DNA from 2 places in the Actinophytocola glycyrrhizae genome. Region 2 is predicted to be linked to the other one. Evidence: riboswitches for the same ligand, from Rfam matches in the RefSeq annotation. Region 2 holds a riboswitch; the other holds the start of a gene.

Region 1 (8,624 bases), on a different contig from region 2:
TCGCCGGTCGGCATGTACGGGTTGACCGCGGGGGTGTTCGCGCCGGGCGCGGGCTGCGGGTCCGGGTCGTCGATGCCCAGCGGCCGCGGCTCACCGAGGTCGTACTCGCGGTCGAGGTCCACCGCGACGACCGCCGACAGCTTCGCGAACTTCGCGACGTCCTTGGTCGGCACCTCCGCGCGCACGTAGCCCAGCTCGTCGGCGCGGTACTTGATCTTCGCGCCCGCCGCCTTCAGCTGGTCGACGCTCTTCGACTCCTGGCCCGCCTTCGCCAGCACGAGGATCTCGACGGTCTCCTCGCCCGCGCTGAGCGCCTCGGCGATGAGTTCCTGGTCCTGCTTCCCGAGGAGGTCGGCTCCCGCACCGGGTGCCTGCGGCACCGCCGGTGGGGCGGCGGTGGCGGTCGACGGCAGGGCGGTCAGCGAGAGGCCGACGACCGCCGCCGTGAACGCCGCGCCGAGCCCACGCCGGCGCGATTCACGATGGGTCATCCGAAGTCCTTCTTCTGTGATGGGGGCAATGCCTGATCGAGTCCACAGGTGCTCACGGAGTGTTGTTGAGCTGATCCGAACTGACTAGCGTCCAAACGGGGTAATCCTTCTTGCAGGGCAACATTCCTCTGCAATGTCGCTGTGCGTGGCACTTTCGCTACCGACCGGTCTCTTCAATTCACCGAAACGGGACGCCGTAGAGTTGGCCCAGTGAGTTTGACCCTCGGGATCGTCGGGCTGCCCAACGTCGGCAAGTCCACCCTCTTCAACGCCCTGACCAGCAACAACGTGCTCGCGGCCAACTATCCGTTCGCGACCATCGAGCCCAACGTCGGTGTCGTGCCGCTGCCGGAACCGCGGCTGGACGTGCTGGCCAAGATGTTCGACAGCGCCCGCGTGGTGCCCGCCACAGTGTCCTTCGTGGACATCGCGGGTCTCGTGCGTGGCGCGTCGGAGGGACAGGGGCGCGGCAACCAGTTCCTGGCGAACATCCGCGAAGCGGACGCCATCTGCCAGGTCATCCGCGTGTTCGACGACCCGAACGTGGTCCACGTGGACGGCAAGGTGGACCCGTCCTCCGACATCGAAACGATCAACACGGAGCTCATTCTCGCTGATCTCCAGACGGTGGAGAAAGCATTACCCCGTCTTGAGAAGGAAGCCCGCACCCGCAAGGAGGCGCGGCCCGCGCTGGAAGCCGCCACGACGGCCCAGTCCATCCTCGACAGCGGGCGGACACTGTTCGCCGCACAGTCCGAAGTGGATGGTTCGCTGCTGCGCGAACTGTCGCTGATGACCACGAAGCCGTTCCTGTACGTGTTCAACGCGGACGAGCCGGTGCTGTCGTCCGCGGCACGACGGGAGGAGCTGGCCTCGACGGTGGCGCCGGCCGCCGCGGTGTTCCTGGACGCCAAGGTCGAGGCGGAGCTGCTGGAACTGGACGACGAGGAGTCGGTGCGGGAGCTGCTCGAGTCCATCGGGCAGGAGGAGCCGGGGCTGCACTCACTCGCGCGGGCCGGGTTCTCGACGCTGGGGCTGCAGACCTACCTCACCGCCGGGCCGAAGGAGGCGCGTGCGTGGACCATCCACAAGGGATGGACCGCACCGCAGGCCGCGGGCGTCATCCACACGGACTTCGAACGCGGCTTCATCAAGGCCGAGATCGTCTCCTACGACGACCTGGTCGAGGCCGGTTCGATGGCGGCGGCCAAGGCGGCGGGCAAGGTCCGCATCGAAGGCAAGGACTACGTCATGTCCGACGGCGACGTGGTGGAGTTCCGCTTCAACGTCTGACGCTGTTCGGTGTTCGGTATTGACCGAACACCGAACACCCTGCACCATTCCATCATGGGGCGACAGGATCGAGACGCCGTCGAAGCGCTCATCGCCGGGGCGCATTCGTTGGGAATCGAAGCTCGACTGGTCGCAGGAGCCAATCCGAACGTTGACGCCATCGTCGTCCTGCCGAGCGGCGAAACCGTAGCTGTCGAGATACAGTCGGCTTCGCTGGTAACGGCCGACAGCGTTCCAGGCCAGCTCCGACGATGGTCGAAAACCGCCGGCAACGACGTGGTGCCCCTGGTCGTCGCGAACCGCATCACAGCGGACGGGCGGGTCCGGCTCAACCGGGCCGGATGGAGTTGGCTGGACCTGCGCGGCCATCTGCGGATAGTCGGTCCAGGGCTACTTGTCGACGCGGACGTGCCCGCCCTGTCGAAACCGCGTCCTGCCGCGCACGCGTTGAGCGGACGGGTTGGTATCGGACTCGCGGCGCTGCTGCTGCTCGACCCGACGACACGGATCGGAGTCCGCGCAGCCGCGACGATGTTGGCACGGGCGCCCAGTTCGATCTCCGGCGCCTTCGCGGCCCTGCGCGCGGCGGACCTCGTCCACGCGAACCACCTGCCTGCCGTGCCGGAGCTGTTCTGGGAACTCGCCGAGCACTGGAAACCGGCGAGCGAAGACGTTGCGAGCATCCCCGAACCGGGCAACGGCCGCGACAACTCGGTACTCCGCCTGGGACTCGACGACGTCGAGTCGACAGTGGGCTGGGCACTGACCGACACCGTCGCGGCGGTGGCCTACGGTGCACCCGTCTCGATGCGTGCGGACCATCCGCCCGACTTCTACGTCCCCGACCAGGGCGTGCTGCGCCGCGCCGTTCACCTCCTGGGCCCCGCCGCGACACCCACCGCACGCGCCTGCCGCATCCGCGTGGCCCCGGTGCCGCTGGTGTGCGCGCGGCGAATCGACGGCGCGGCATGGGCGAATGAGGCGTGGCCGCTGGCGAACCCGCTGTTCGTCGCACTCGACCTCGCCCAGGATCCGGGACGCGGCCGGGAGATCCTGGACCACTGGGAGCCCGGAAAGCCGTGGACCCGTGTCTGGTGAGACACCGGGAGTCGTGCTCGCAGGGAACTCGATGACCCGGCTCGTGAGCGCGATTCCTGTCATCGCGGAACAGACAGGGCGTGCGGTCGTGCTGGTGGGTGGCCTCGCGGTCATGTGCCGGCTGTCGACGCCATACCGGGTGACGACCGACCTCGACACCGTCGAGCCGTGCAGGAACACTCGCAGCTCGAACTGCTCGTGGCGGCCGGTGCCACACCGAGCGGGCCTTTCGGCGCGTTGGTTCACACGCCATGTGGCGACGTGCAGGTGGATGTCCTGGAGGTCACCGACGCCGAGATCGCCGACCTTCCCGACGATCCGACCGATCGCCTGCACGTCCAGTCCCATGCCTGGGCGGCATTCACGGCATCCGGTTTGGTGCTCAGCGTTGATGGCCTCGATCCGCTGACGGTGAGGGTGTCCGAACCTGGCCCGCTCATCGCGATGAAACTGCAGTCGATCATGAACCGCGGGGCGGCGAAGGAGGGTACTGACCTTCTCGACATCATTCGGCTCACGCTCGACCGGGCCTGCGGACCGGTGTCACGGGACCAGTTGGAAGCAGCGGACCCTCAGCTGCGGGCCGACGCGCTACTCCACGCCCGGCGATGGTTCGACCTGTCAGCGGGTCGTTCGCTGAACAAGATTCGAGCCGTTCCCGAAGGCAGCGAGATTGAACTCGACGACGTGCGACTGGTCGGCGAGCTACTCGTCGCAGCACTCGAAAGCTGATGTCCCACGGCAAGGTCCGGCCAGCGAGATGTCCGCGGCGCTGTGCCGGTCAACCGGCCACTCGGGTGCCGTTCGCCCTCATCGCGACGATGGCGGCGGCCCGGACCGCCTCGTGGAGCTGCCACACCGACTGGGCCGGGAGGTAGAAGCCCTCGCCAGGGGGTGGGACCACCGCCACGCGGCCGTCGGACACCGTGACCACGAGTGTCCGCTCGCGGTCGAGGGCGTCGACCACCGGCACTTCCCACGTCTCCTGCGCACCCATGGCGCGACCTCCTGTCGGCGTACTGACCGGAGGGTCGTCCGAACGGGGTTCCCCGTTACCGGATGAGGGAGCGGGACGTGGGTGCCAGCTGCAGCTGCTCCGGCGGACGGCCCAGCTGCCTGGTGAGCTCCGGCAGCGTGTCGTGCGTCCAGCGGGTCTCGCGGCCAAGCAGCCGCACGTGTTCCGCCAGGTCGTCCGGGCCCCGGAACGAACCGACCCATGCCACCACGTTGGCGTCCTCGCGGACCGGCAGCGCCGGGAAGTTGTTCTCGGCACGCAGCGTGCGCAGCACGGCCAGCGGCGGAGCACCCGTTTCGGTCAGCAGGGGCCGCACCGCGTCGGCGAAGAAGTCCAGGAACGCGTCCTCGCCGCCAGAGGGCAGGTGATAGAGGGTCACCGTGACCAGCGTCGTGTCCCCACCCCGGGTGCGACCCGACAGGGTGAAGTCGGTCACGGGGCACAGCAGCAGCACGTCGTCCGAGTCGATCATCGTGTCGTTGGCACTGTCGCGGTGTGCCGCCCACACCGGTCCGCCGTAGAACTCCGCGAGGGCCTTTCCCCTGGCAGGCATGTCCGCGAAGCCGCGCAGCCACACGAACCGGTTCTCGTCGTCGAGGTCGCGGAACTGGCCGAGCACCTGCGCGCCGACCGCCTCCTGGGTCTCGACGAACTCCCGGTCGAACAGGTCGATCAGGTCGTCCCGCCTGCCGGGCCGGAGGGTGTACTGACGGAGCTCGAGAACATCGGCCATCGCCGCTCCCTCTCACGTGGATCACCTGGGCGGGTGTCACCTTATTGGTCGGCCATGTTTGATGTCAGGGTGCCCAGACTGCTACTCGGCCCGCTGCTGCGACATGTCGACACCCGCACCGCCACGCTGTGGGTCGAGACCGACACACCGTGCACGGTCACGATCGGTGACGTCGCGGCCCACACGTTCACCGTTTTCGGTCATCACTACGCGCTCGTCGTGGTCACCGGGCTCGAACCCGGCACGGCGACGCCCTACGAGGTGGCGCTGGACGGGGAGACCGTCTGGCCGCCCGCGGACTCGAATTTCCCGCCCAGCCGGATCCGCACCTACCCGGAAGGCGGCGACCCCGCGTTCGTGATGTTGTTCGGGTCCTGCCGGATGCCCGAGACCGACGACCCCGGCGAGCAGAAGCGGATGGGCACCGACGCGCTCGCCGCCTACGCGCACCGGATGCGCACCGAGGACGAGATCGACTGGCCGGACGCGCTGGTGCTGCTCGGCGACCAGGTCTACGCCGACGACACGACGAAGGGCACCAGGGCCTGGCTCGCGACGCGCCGGTCGCTCAAGGAGGCGCCCGGCGTCGAGGTCGCCGACTTCGAGGAGTACACCCGCCTGTACCTCGAGGCGTGGACCGCTCCCATGACGCGCTGGCTGATGTCGACCGTGCCGACGTCGATGGTCTTCGACGACCACGACGTCCGCGACGACTGGAACACCTCGCAGACGTGGCGCGACGAGAAGGAGAGGACCTCCTGGTGGCCGATCCGCGAGCGGCACGCGCTCGCCACCTACTGGATCTACCAGCAGCTCGGCAACCTGAGCCCCGGCGAGCTGGAGACCGACGAGCTGTACAAGGCGGTCCTCGAGAAGGGGCGCGACGGGGACGCCGCCGACCTGCTCGACGAGTTCGCCGAGAAGGCCAGGCAGGAGGTCAACGGCAGCAAGGGCACCAGGTGGAGCTACCGGCGCGACTACGGCAACGTGCGGCTGCTGGTGATCGACACCCGCTCCGGCCGCATCCTGTCGGGCGGCGTGCGGTCGATGGTCAGCGACCAGGAGTTCGAGTGGATCGAGGAGAACGCCGTCGGTGATTTCGACCACCTGCTGATCGGGTCGTCGCTGCCGTGGCTGATGCCGCACGCGATCAGCCACGTCCAGTCGATGAACGAGGTCGCGTGCCGGCGGCCGGGGTGGCGCGGGAAGCTCGCCGAGAAGCTGCGGCAGGCCGCCGACCTGGAGCACTGGCCGTCGTTCCGGGCGTCGTCGGACCGGCTCGCGCGGCTGATCGGGCGGATCGCCGACACCGACACGTCCACGGTGTGCGTGCTGTCCGGCGACGTGCACCACGTGTACGCGGCGAAGGTGCGCTACCCGAAGAAGGTGAACGCGCAGGTGTGGCAGCTGGTGTGCTCGCCGGTGCACAACAAGGCACCCGCGGTGATGCGGCCGTTGTTCCGGGCGGGGTGGTGGAAGCCGCTCGCGGCGCTGCTGAAGTGGCGGATGCTGAGGTCGCCGCACATCGAGCCGCTGCCGGTCGAGTGGGAGAAGGTCGCCGGGCCGTACTTCGGCAACGCGGTCGCGACGCTGCGCATGTCCGGCCGGTGGGCCGAAATGGTGGTGGAACGAGCCGACAGCGACCCAGAACCAACACTGAAACCACTGGTAACCGTACCGCTGACCCCCAAACCCAACCCCAACTGAACAACCCGCGAGTCCCCGTTTCAGGACTCGCGAGTCCCCCGTTCAGGACCCGCGAGTCCCCCGTTCAGGACCGCCGAGTTCGCGGTTCGTGTCCCGGACTACGCGGCACGAACCGTCAACTCACCGGTTCCGAAACGGGGACTCGCGGGTCCTGAACCGGGGACTCGCGGGTTCCGAAACGGGGACTCGCGGGTTCTGGGTGGGGGACTCGCGGGTTCTGGGTGGGGGACTCGCGGGGGTTACTGGGACTGGAGGGTGGTTACTACGCCGTTGATTTCTTCTGCCAGTGAGGTGTCCGCGGTGGTGATGCCGCCTGCTGAGTGGGTGCTGCAGCGGAACGTGACGGTGCGCCAGCGGATGTCGATGTCCGGGTGGTGGTTGTCGTTCTCCGCGATCTCCGCCACCCGGTTCACCACCTGGATGGCCTGCGGGAAGCTCGCCAGCTCCACGTCGCGGACCAGTGCGCCCTCCTCCAGACGCCAGTCGTTCAGACGGCCGAGGGCCTTGCCGACTTCTTCGTCGCTGAGCAGTTCGGGCATGTGTCCATGGTGACGCGTGCCGCCGCCGACCGCACAGGTACGCTCGGATGGATCACACGGGAGTCCGGTGTCGCGCCGGGCTGAGAGGAGGGCGCGCAGCCCTCGACCGTTCGAACCTGATCCGGGTAATGCCGGTGCAGGGAGGAGGCGTCTTGCGGTTTCGCACATTTCTGCTGGTCGGCGCGCTGACAGTCACACTAGCCGGGTGTTCGCTCGGCGGCGGCGGTGACGAGGAGTCCGCGCGGAAGGTCGTGCTCGTCACCCACGACTCGTTCGCGATGAGCGACGAGGTGATGGAGCGGTTCACCGACGAGACCGGCATCACGATCGACGTGCGCAAGGTCGGTGACGCGGGCGCGCTCACCAACCAGCTCGTACTCACCAAGGACAGCCCCATCGGCGACGTCGCGTACGGCGTGGACACCACGTTCGCGTCCCGCGCGCTCGACGAGGACGTGTTCGCCGAGTACGCGCCCCAGGTCGACGGGCCCGCCGACCACGGGATCGACGACACGGACCGGCTCACCGCCGTCGACCTCGGCGACGTGTGCCTGAACATCGACCCGGCCGCGCTCGCCGCCAAGGGCGTTCCCGAACCGACCGGCTACGCGGACCTGGTCGAACCCGAGTACAAGGACCTGCTGGTCGTCGAGGACCCCGCGACGTCCTCCCCTGGCCTGGCCTACCTGCTCGGCACGATCGCGGAGCTCGGCGACGGCTGGCAGGACCACTGGCGCGCGCTGGCGGCCAACGGCGTCCAGGTCGTCAGCGGCTGGGAGGAGGCCTACACGCAGGAGTTCTCCGGCTCCTCCGGCAAGGGCCCCCGCCCGATCGTCGTGTCCTACGCGTCGTCGCCCGCCGCGGAGCTGGACGACCAGGGCAACCCGCGCACCAAGGCCGTGCTGGACACCTGCTTCCGGCAGGTCGAGTACGCGGGCGTGCTGAAGGGCGCCGCGCACCCCGACGACGCGGAGAAGGTCATGGACTTCCTGCTGTCCGAGCGGTTCCAGTCGCAGGTGCCCGAGCAGATGTACGTGTACCCGGCCCGCGCCGGGGTCACCCTGCCGGAGGCGTGGCAGAAGGCCGCGCCGCTGCCGGCGGATCCCGCCGAGCTGCCGTCGGCACAGATCCAGCAGAACCGCGAGCGGTGGATCGGCGAGTGGCGCGCGATCGTGCAGGGCTGAGGAGCACCCCCAGGGGGCTGACGCTGGTCGCGTTGGTGCCCCTGGGTTTCCTCGCCGTCTTCTTCGTGTGGCCGGTCGTGGCGATCCTGCGGCTCGGCCTCGCGGAAGGCGGTGTGCTCGCCGCGCTCGCGACCGCCGACGTGTGGGGGCTCGTCTGGTTCACGGTCGCGCAGGCGGCCGGGGCGACGGCCGTCGCGATCGTCGCCGGGCTGCCGGTCGCGTTCCTGCTGGCCAGGACGAAGCTGCCGGGGCTTGGCCTGGTGCGGGTGGTCATCCTGGTGCCGTTCGTGCTGCCGAGCGTGGTGGTCGGGCTGGCGTTCCGCGGGCTCATGCCCGACGGTGGGGTCGCGGCGATCGTGCTGGCCAACGCGTTCTTCAACGTGGCGGTCGTCGCGCGGACCGTCGCCGGGCTGTGGACGCACCTGGACCGGCGCGCCGAGGACGCCGCGCGGGCGCTGGGCGCGTCCCGGCTGCGGACGTTCACGAACGTGACGCTGCCCGCGCTCGCACCGGCGATCGGGTCGGCGGCAGCGGTCGTGTTCCTGTTCTGCGCCACCAGTTTCG
Region 2 (8,624 bases):
AGACGTTCATCGAGCTGCCCGCGCCCAGGATCGACACGGTCCACACGCACGGCGGCGGCGACACCATGGCCTCGTCGATCACCTCGGCGCTCGCCCGTGGCGCCTCGGTGCCGGACGCGGTGCGGTTCGGCAAGTGGTTCGTCACCAACGCCGTGGCGCACGCGTATCCGCTTGGCAGCGGTGTGGGACCGGTCTCGGCGTTCTGGCGACTGCCCGACGACGGGACGTTTAGTCTCTCGTGACGTGACAACCCGGGACCGCGTACGCGCTCTTGTCGAGCACAAACGCTTCCAGCACTTCATCATCTGGGTGATCGTCGTGAACGCGGTCACACTCGGGCTCGAGACGTCCCCGGTGGTGCTACGCGAGGTCGGCGGCCTGCTGCACGCCGCCGACCGCGTCATGCTCTACATCTTCACCGCGGAGGTGGCGCTGCGGCTGTACGCGTACGGCCCGCGGTTCTTCCGCGACCCGTGGAACGTGTTCGACTTCCTGATCGTCGGGATCTCGCTGGTCCCGGCGTCCGGACCGTTCTCGGTGCTGCGCGCGCTGCGGATCCTGCGGGCGCTGCGGCTCATCTCGGCGGTGCCCGCCATGCGGCGCGTGGTGTCGGGTCTGCTCGCGGCGGTGCCGGGCATGGCGTCGATCGGCGCGTTGCTCGGGTTGATCATCTACGTGGCGGCGGTGATGGCCACGAAGCTGTTCAGCGGGATCTCGCCGCAGTACTTCGGCGACCTCGGCACCACGCTGTTCACCCTGTTCCAGACGATGACCGGCGAGGCGTGGCCGGACATCGCCCGCGAGGTGATGGCGCAGGCGCCGTTCGCGTGGATCTTCTTCGTGATCTACATCCTGATCTCCAGCTTCGCCGTGCTGAACCTGTTCATCGCGGTGATCGTGAGCGGGATGGAGAAGACCGTGACCGACGACCTGGCCGAGGCCGAGGAGCAGCACGCCGCCGACCAGGCACGGTCGGACGCGTTGATCCTGGCGGAGGTCAGGGCGTTGCGCCGGGAGATCGCCGAACTGAAGGAGCAACGGGAACGGGCGTGAGAGCGCCTCCGCTTCGAGGACGAACGCGCGACGGGACGAGCAGGCGATCATGCCGTAATATCGAACACATGCTCGATATTCGTCGCCTGGCCGACCCGTGGCGCCGGCAGCCCATCCAGTCCGGGCAGTTTAGGCTTGCGCGCATGGATCGGCCGTGGAATGAGGACGAGCGAGCAGCGCTCGTCGCGCTCCTTCGTACCCGTCCGGCCAAACTGACCTGGTCGGAGATCACGGCCGAGATCGCCACCCGCGGGAGCGCTCTGGCGCTGTGGGACGAGCTGAACCCGGCCGGCCTGTTCGACCACACCGATGCCCCTGACGGACCCGCGGCGGCTCTCGCCGAGGCCGCGCACGACGTGAGCCGGTGGCGCGCCGCGGACTTCGGTTTCCTGACCTTCGGCGACGACGACTACCCGGTTCAGCTCCGCGAGATCCACGAGATGCCGCCGGTCCTGTTCCACCGGGGAACCCTTGTGCCGAACGAGGTGGGTGTCTCCGTGGTCGGCTCTCGCCAGGCGACGACCAGGGGACTCGACATCGCCAGGTCGGTCGCGGCCGGTCTCGCGGCCCGCGGGATCACGGTGATCGCCGGGCTGGCCAGGGGCATCGACACGGCCGCGCACACAGCAACGCTGGAAGCAGGAGGCCGCACGGTTGCGGTGGTAGGAACGGGGATCACCAAGGTCTACCCCGCGGAGAACAGGGGCCTGCAGGACCGCATCGCGCGTGAAGGGCTCGTGCTCTCACAGTTCTGGCCGGACGCACCGCCCACGAAGCACTCCTTCCCCATGCGCAACGCCGTGATGTCCGGCTTCGGTCGCGCGACGGTCGTGGTGGAGGCAGGCGAGCACAGCGGTGCCCGCATTCAGGCGCGGAAAGCAGTCAGCCATGGTCGTCCGGTGATCTTCACCGACCTCGTGGTGGACACGAACAAGTGGCCGTCCGAGCTACTTGGCCGGCCAGGTGTGCACGTAGCGGCCAGCACCGCCGAAATCATGTCCGTTGTCGAGAAGATCGCAGCGGGTCCGGCGACCGTGGACAGCCTGCTCGCGGCGGCCACCAGGCGATGACCGGCCAGGGCCACCATGGAGACGACGCCTCCCGCCACTTGGTCGCCGACGCTCTGACCCAACAGCTCTACACCGCTGTGGGCGCGTTCTTCTGCAACACCCGACGGGGTGCGCAGAACATCTGCCCTGTCTGCACAGGTCCTGCTGCCATGCGCAGCCTGTGCGGGCCATGCCACGGAGCGAAGGAGACCTACGGCAGCAGTCTCGCCGATCTCGTCGTTCCACTGGCGTATGCCAAGGCACGCATGCCCTCGATGCACCAGTCCGCCCACCACGTACGTGCGTACAAGGCATCGCCTCCTGCTCCGAAATGTGCTCAGGACCTGCGATTCATGGCAGCGGCAGCGACCTTTGTGCACGGAAGGTGCATCGCCGCGACCACTGGCCAGTGGCATGCGGTGACGTTCGTTCCCTCCGCCGCGCGGCCGGGAGGCGAACATCCTGTGGCCGACATCGCCAGGGCCGTGCACGGCGTCCACGACGAAGCAGCGAAGGTCGCCCTGAGCGTGGGGCCAGGTCTGTGCGAGTCGCCTGCACGCGCGCCTCGCCCGGACCGCTTCGTCGTCCCTGCCACCTACCAGCCCTTCATCTCGGGCCGGCACGTCCTCGTCGTCGACGACACCTGGGTCTCCGGCGCCAAGTCACAGTCCGCGGCGATCGCCCTGAAGAACGTGGGAGCGGCACACGTGACCGTCCTCTGCGTGACCCGGTGGCTCCGATACGACTGGGATGACCACCGCCAGCTCATCGAGACACTCGACGAGCCGTACAACGCGATGCGTTGTCCGGTGACCGGCGGCGACTGTCCGTGATGGACGTCAGCGCGGTGGGCTCGATGCCTGGGCCCAGAACCGTTGCGGTACCCGGCCCGCGCCGTGCGCCAGGCGGCCTGCCAGCACGGCGTGCCGCATCGCCGTCGCCATCGCCTCCGGGTCCGTTGCCCTGGTGACCGCGGTCGCCAGCAGTACCGCGGAGCAGCCGAGTTCCATCGCGAGCGCCGCGTCCGACGCCGTGCCGATGCCCGCGTCCAGGATCACCGGCACGCCGGCCCTTTTCACGATCAGTTCGATGTTGTGCGGGTTGCGGATCCCCAGGCCGGTGCCGATCGGCGACCCGAGCGGCATCACCGCGACACAGCCGGTCTCCTCCAGCCGCAGCGCCAGCACCGGGTCGTCGTTGGTGTACGGCAGGACCGTGAAACCGTCGTCGACCAGCGTCGCCGCGGCTTCCAGCAGTTCGACGGGGTCCGGCAGCAGCGTGCGGTCGTCGGCGACGACCTCCAGCTTCACCCACGACGTGCCAAGCGCCTCGCGGGCCATCCGCGCCGTGAGCACCGCCTCCGCCGCGGTCCGGCAGCCCGCCGTGTTCGGCAGCGGGTCGATGCCCAGCCGCTCCAGCAGTTCCAGCACACCGGTGCCACCCTGGGTGTCCACGCGCCGGATCGACACCGTCGTCAGCTCGGTGCCCGACGCCTTCAGCGCGCGTTCCAGCACCGCCAGGTTCGCGGCACCACCGGTGCCCGTGATCAGCCTCGACGAGTACTGCCGGTCCCCGATGACGAATGGGTCGTCCATGTCAGCCTCCCTGCACCGCGGTCAGCACCTCGACGTCGGCGTCGTCGGGCACCACCTTCGTGTCGTGCTCGGTCCGCGCGACGACATGACCGTCCACCGCGACGGCCACACCCTTGGCCGGAACCCCCAGTGCGGCAAGGAGTTCGGTCACCGTCGCGCCGTCGGGCACCTCGCGTTCCGTGCCGTTGACCCGTACCTGCATCACGTCACCTCTCCAGTCGGGCGGGGTCGGCGGCCTTGATCTCCGCCGGCGGTTCGACGCCCGCTGCCATGGCGCGGATCGCCTCCGCCGTGATCGGGGCCAGCAGCAGGCCGTTGCGGTGGTGTCCCGCCGCAACCAGCACCCCCGGTTCCAGCCAGCCGACCAGCGGGAGGTTGTCCCTGCTGCCCGCGCGCAGCCCCGCCGCGGTCTCCGTCAGCTCGTACTCGGCGATCGCGGGCACCACGCGTTCCGCGTGGACGAGCAGGTCACGCACGCCACCCGCGGTGACCGCGGTGTCGAAGCCCGCCTCGTACTGCGTCGCGCCGAGCACCAGCTCGCCGTCGGCCCTCGGCACCAGGTAGACCGGCCGGGACTCGACCAACGCACGCACGGTGTGCCGGGGCGGCGGCAACGTGCCGTCCCTGGCACGCAACCGCAGGATCTCGCCCTTCACCGGCCGCACCGCCGACGCGAGCGCCGGGTGCAGCCCGCTGCTCCACGCGCCCGCGGCGATGACGGCCACCTCGCAGGGCAGTGCCGAACCCGCGAGTTCGACCGCACCGGCCCGCACCGCCCGCACCCGCTCACGGAGGAAGGCCACCCCCGCCTCGTACGCGGCGGCGGTCAGGCGCCGCAACAGTTCCCGGTTGTCGACAGCCAGGTCGCCGGGCACGTGCAGCCCACCTCGCACGGCGGGCCCGATGGTCGGCTCGACCCTGCGCAGCTCGCGGCCGGTGAGCCGGTCGACCGTCCTGCCCCGCCGCGCGAGGAAGTCGGCGACGACGTCGAGCTGCGCGGTGTCGGCCGCGTCGAACCCGGCGACGACCGTGCCCTCGGTGAACAGGTCGACGCCCAGGTTCGCCGCGAACCCCGGCCACGCAGCGAGCGACGCGGCGCCGACGTCGAGCAGCTCCTCCTCACCCGGCCACGCCTCGGTGACCGGCGCGAGCATCCCGCCCGCGGCCCACGACGCGCCGAGGGCCGGGGTGGGGTCGACGAGCGTCACGTCGTGTTCGGCCGCGAGCCGCCACGCGACGGACAACCCGATGACCCCGCCGCCCACGACGACCACGTTGTGACTCACAGCACATTCACGCTCCCTGCGCCGGCATGATCCGGATCAGGTTCGACGGTCGGGATCGGCAGATCCCCTCTCAGCCCAGTCCTCTGGACTCCCGTGCGGACCACCTCCACCGTATAGCGTGAACGGGTGCCTCGACCAGACGGAGACCGGATTCGTGCGCGGCTGACGGACGCGCGGCTGTACCTGTGCACCGGGAACCGCCCGGACCTGGCTGGGTTCGCGGACGCCGCGCTGGCCGGTGGCGTGGACGTGATCCAGCTGCGGGAGAAGGGCCTCGAGGCGCGGGAGGAGCTCGCCGCACTCGAGGTGCTGGCGGAGGCGTGCGCCCGGCACGGTGCGCTGCTGTCGGTGAACGACCGCGCGGACGTCGCGCTCGCGGCCGGCGCGGACGTGCTGCACCTCGGCCAGGACGACCTGCCGGTCCCGTTGGCCCGCAGGATCCTCGGCGAGGACGTGGTGATCGGCCGCTCGACCCACGACGGGCCACAGGCGAGCGCCGCGGCGGGCGAACCGGGCGTCGACTACTTCTGCACGGGCCCGTGCTGGCCGACCCCGACGAAACCGGGTCGCCCCGCGCCGGGGCTGGACCTGGTCCGCGCGACGGCCGCGACGGGCACGACCCGGCCGTGGTTCGCGATCGGCGGCATCGACGAGGAACGGCTGCCGGAGGTACTGGCGGCGGGTGCGTCCAGGGTGGTGGTGGTCCGCGCGATCACCGAGGCGGCGGACCCGGGGGCAGCGGCGGCGCGGCTGGCAGCGGCCCTGCGCACCACACCGATGCCCTGAAAGACGCTTTGGGGACGTTGAGCGTCCCGAAAGCGTCTTTCAGGGCAGGGCACGACTCGGAACAGAAACCAGCGGACGGGCCGGCAGGGTTCGGCCCGTCCGCTGGCAAGCACGGTCAGCCTGTGACGAGTGACAGGCCGTAGGCGCTCAGTGCTTCGTTGATCTTCTGGTAGTACGTCGTTCCGCCGGTGCGGCAGTTGCCCGAACCACCCGAGGTCAGGCCCTGGGCCTGGACGGTCGAGCCGGACGGGCTGCTCACCAGCGAACCGCCGGAGTCACCGGGCTCAGCACACACGCTGGTGCGGAACGTCTGGTAGACGCAGCCCTGCGAGTAGCACACCGTCGCGTTGGTGGAGGAGACGGTGCCGCAGTGCCAGCCGGTGGTGGAGCCGGAACGGCACACCGCCGCGCCGTTGCCCACCGCGCTCGAACCGGTGACGCGCACGTCACTGCCCGAGCTGTAGCGGTCGACCAGGCCCGTCTGCACCGCGGAGCTGGAGCTCACGGTGATGCGGCCGTAGTCGTTGGTGGGGAACGACGAACCGGAGACGCCGCCGATGGTGCCGCCGGTGCCGGACCACGTGCCGCCGCCGTTGGTGCAGTGACCGGCGGTGATGACGTACCGCGCGCTGCCGCTGCGGGCGTTGAAGCCCAGCGAGCAGCGGGAACCGCTCCTGGTGATCGCCTGTCCGCCGATCAGGTTCCAGAAGGTCTGCGGCCGCTCGGCGACGTGCTCGAAACGGACCTCCGCGCCCAGGCCCTTGGCCCAGCTCGTGGCCGCGGCGTCGGTGCCGTGGACGGAGACGACCACGGCGTTGGACTCCGCGTCGACCCGCCAGCCGGTGACCGACTTCGGCACACTGGCACTGCCCTGTGCCAGCTTCGAGGCGACGGCGTTCAGTTCGGCCTCGCTGTGCTCGACCACGCGGGCCAGCGCACCGGAGGCCTTGACCTCGCCGACGCGGCTCGCGTCGGCGACGTCCACCACCAGCTTGCCCGACTTCGCGTCGAACCGGCTGCCCGCGAAGTCGCTGCCCAGGGCGATTCGCAGGGTCTTGTCCTTCGACCAGGCCACCTTCTCCTGCTGGGACCGGGCTTGCGCCTGCTGCGGGGTCAGGCCGAGGTCCCGTTGCATCGCCGCCTGGATCTCACCCAGGTCCGACGTGACCGGCACGCTGTTGGCGGGCGTGGCGAACGTCAGCGCCAGGCCCAGTGTGAGCAGTGCGGTACTGCCCATGCGCACAAGGGTTGTGCGTTTCATCAGGGTTGCTCCCTCGTTTTCTTGCAGGGGGACCCAGGAGCGAGCAGGGGGGTGGAGCGGCTCCCGGGTGTTCAACAGAGGGGTCTCACCATCCGGGATGGATGGCCTCCTGAAAGTATTTGCATACGCAGCGTTGAGGCATCGCCCGTTCGGGGACAACAGTTGCCATAGTGCCCGAGCGGTTCGTTACGGAGAGTCAGTTCGGCGGGATGGCGCTGCCGCCGGGCGCCTCCACCTCGGTCGTCGTGGTGACCGGCGGTGTCGTGGTCGTCGTGGTGCTCGGCTCGCTCGGCGGCGTGGTCGTCGTGGTGGCAGGGCCCGTGGTGGTGGGCCCAGGCGGGGCCGAGCCGGGGGCAGGCGCGGTCGGCGCGGTGGTGGACGTCGCCGGGTCCGCGGGCTGTTCCTGCCGCTGGGTGTCGTCGTCGCGGTGCGGCAGGACGACGCTGCCGAACGTGGTGCCGGTGCCACCGGAAAGCGGCTCGCCGCGCAGCCACTCGATGCCGGTCACGGCCAGCATGCCCAGCGCGAACACCGCCAGGCTGCCGACGACCAGCATCGGCCACCGGCGCTTCCCGCGTTCCCCTTGCGGGCGGTCGCCGGGCTCCTCGTCCGGCGTGGCCTCGACCTCCTCGCCCGCCACCGGCGGCGCCGTCCCGGGATCGGCGACCAGCACGGTCGAGCCGCCGGACCTGCCGACGACCTTGGCACGCACCGTGCGCACGCTGTTGCTGGTCCGCTCGATCGACCGCAGGTAGAGGGCACCGCCGACGGTCGAGACGACGCTGGCCACCCCGGCACCCGCGATGGTGCCCGCCACCCCCATGGTCGAGCCGATCAGTGCCGCGGTGACCGCCGCGAGCGCGCCGGCCAGCACCTGGCTGATCCGCATTCTGTCCGCGTCCTCGTCCTTGTCGCTCATGATCCCTTCGTCTGCTTCGCGGCTCATCCACTTCTCCAACGGCAAGGACGGGCAGATCGCTCCCCCGGTCGGCCGATGGTGAGCACCGACACAGTCCATTGTGGACAGTGCATACTCGGAGTTGTGCAACTGACCACCATCGAAGACATCGACGCGGCCGCCGCGCGCATCGGCGACCGCGTCGTGCGAACTCCTTTGCTGCCCTGCCTTTGGGCGGCCCCCGACCGTCCCCTGTGGCTCAAACCCGAGCAGCTGCAACCCATCGGCGCGTTCAAGATCCGCGGCGCCGCCAACGCGATCGGGCGGCTGCCCGCCGAGGTGCGTGCCCGCGGGGTGGTCGCCTACTCGAGCGGGAACCACGCGCAGGCCGTCGCGTACGTCGCGAAGACCTACGGCGTCCCGGCGACCATCGTGGTGACCACGAACACCCCGCGGGTCAAGGTCGACGCCACCCGCGGGCACGGCGCGGAGGTGCTGATCGTGCCGCCCGCCGACCGCGAGTCGGCCGCGGCGGAGGTCGTCGCCGCGAACGGCGGCACGCTGATCCCGCCTTTCGACCACCCGGACGTCATCGCGGGCCAGGGCACCATCGGGCTGGAGATCGCGGCCGACCTGCCGGACGTCGAGGTGGTGCTCGTGCCGGTGAGCGGCGCCGGGCTGATCTCCGGGGTCGCG

What was found. A riboswitch is a leader RNA that binds a small molecule or an ion and turns the genes downstream of it on or off. The one in region 2 is predicted to bind thiamine pyrophosphate.
Region 1: it holds a riboswitch for thiamine pyrophosphate, as region 2 does, so the genes downstream of both, ACFPCV_RS06805 (thiamine ABC transporter substrate-binding protein) here and thiO (glycine oxidase ThiO) in region 2, are expected to answer to the same signal.

The regions. Positions count from the first base shown of each region.
Region 1 covers NZ_JBHSIS010000003.1:146,847-155,470, reverse strand. The annotation lists gene ACFPCV_RS06845 (S8 family serine peptidase) at 1-491, opposite strand, end outside; gene ychF (redox-regulated ATPase YchF) at 702-1,784, shown strand; gene ACFPCV_RS06835 (hypothetical protein) at 1,794-2,882, shown strand; gene ACFPCV_RS06830 (hypothetical protein) at 3,051-3,614, shown strand; gene ACFPCV_RS06825 (hypothetical protein) at 3,664-3,879, opposite strand; gene ACFPCV_RS06820 (NIPSNAP family protein) at 3,935-4,630, opposite strand; gene ACFPCV_RS06815 (alkaline phosphatase D family protein) at 4,685-6,337, shown strand; gene ACFPCV_RS06810 (4a-hydroxytetrahydrobiopterin dehydratase) at 6,577-6,876, opposite strand; TPP riboswitch at 6,923-7,037, shown strand; gene ACFPCV_RS06805 (thiamine ABC transporter substrate-binding protein) at 7,029-8,060, shown strand; gene ACFPCV_RS06800 (ABC transporter permease) at 8,036-8,624, shown strand, end outside.
Region 2 covers NZ_JBHSIS010000006.1:381,896-390,519, forward strand. The annotation lists gene thiD (bifunctional hydroxymethylpyrimidine kinase/phosphomethylpyrimidine kinase) at 1-242, shown strand, start outside; gene ACFPCV_RS12520 (ion transporter) at 244-1,053, shown strand; gene ACFPCV_RS12525 (DNA-processing protein DprA) at 1,122-2,123, shown strand; gene ACFPCV_RS12530 (phosphoribosyltransferase) at 2,120-2,935, shown strand; gene thiG (thiazole synthase) at 2,942-3,697, opposite strand; gene thiS (sulfur carrier protein ThiS) at 3,699-3,899, opposite strand; gene thiO (glycine oxidase ThiO) at 3,904-4,983, opposite strand; TPP riboswitch at 4,980-5,088, opposite strand; gene thiE (thiamine phosphate synthase) at 5,110-5,769, shown strand; gene ACFPCV_RS12555 (S1 family peptidase) at 5,885-7,030, opposite strand; gene ACFPCV_RS12560 (hypothetical protein) at 7,227-7,976, opposite strand; gene ACFPCV_RS12565 (threonine ammonia-lyase) at 8,073-8,624, shown strand, end outside.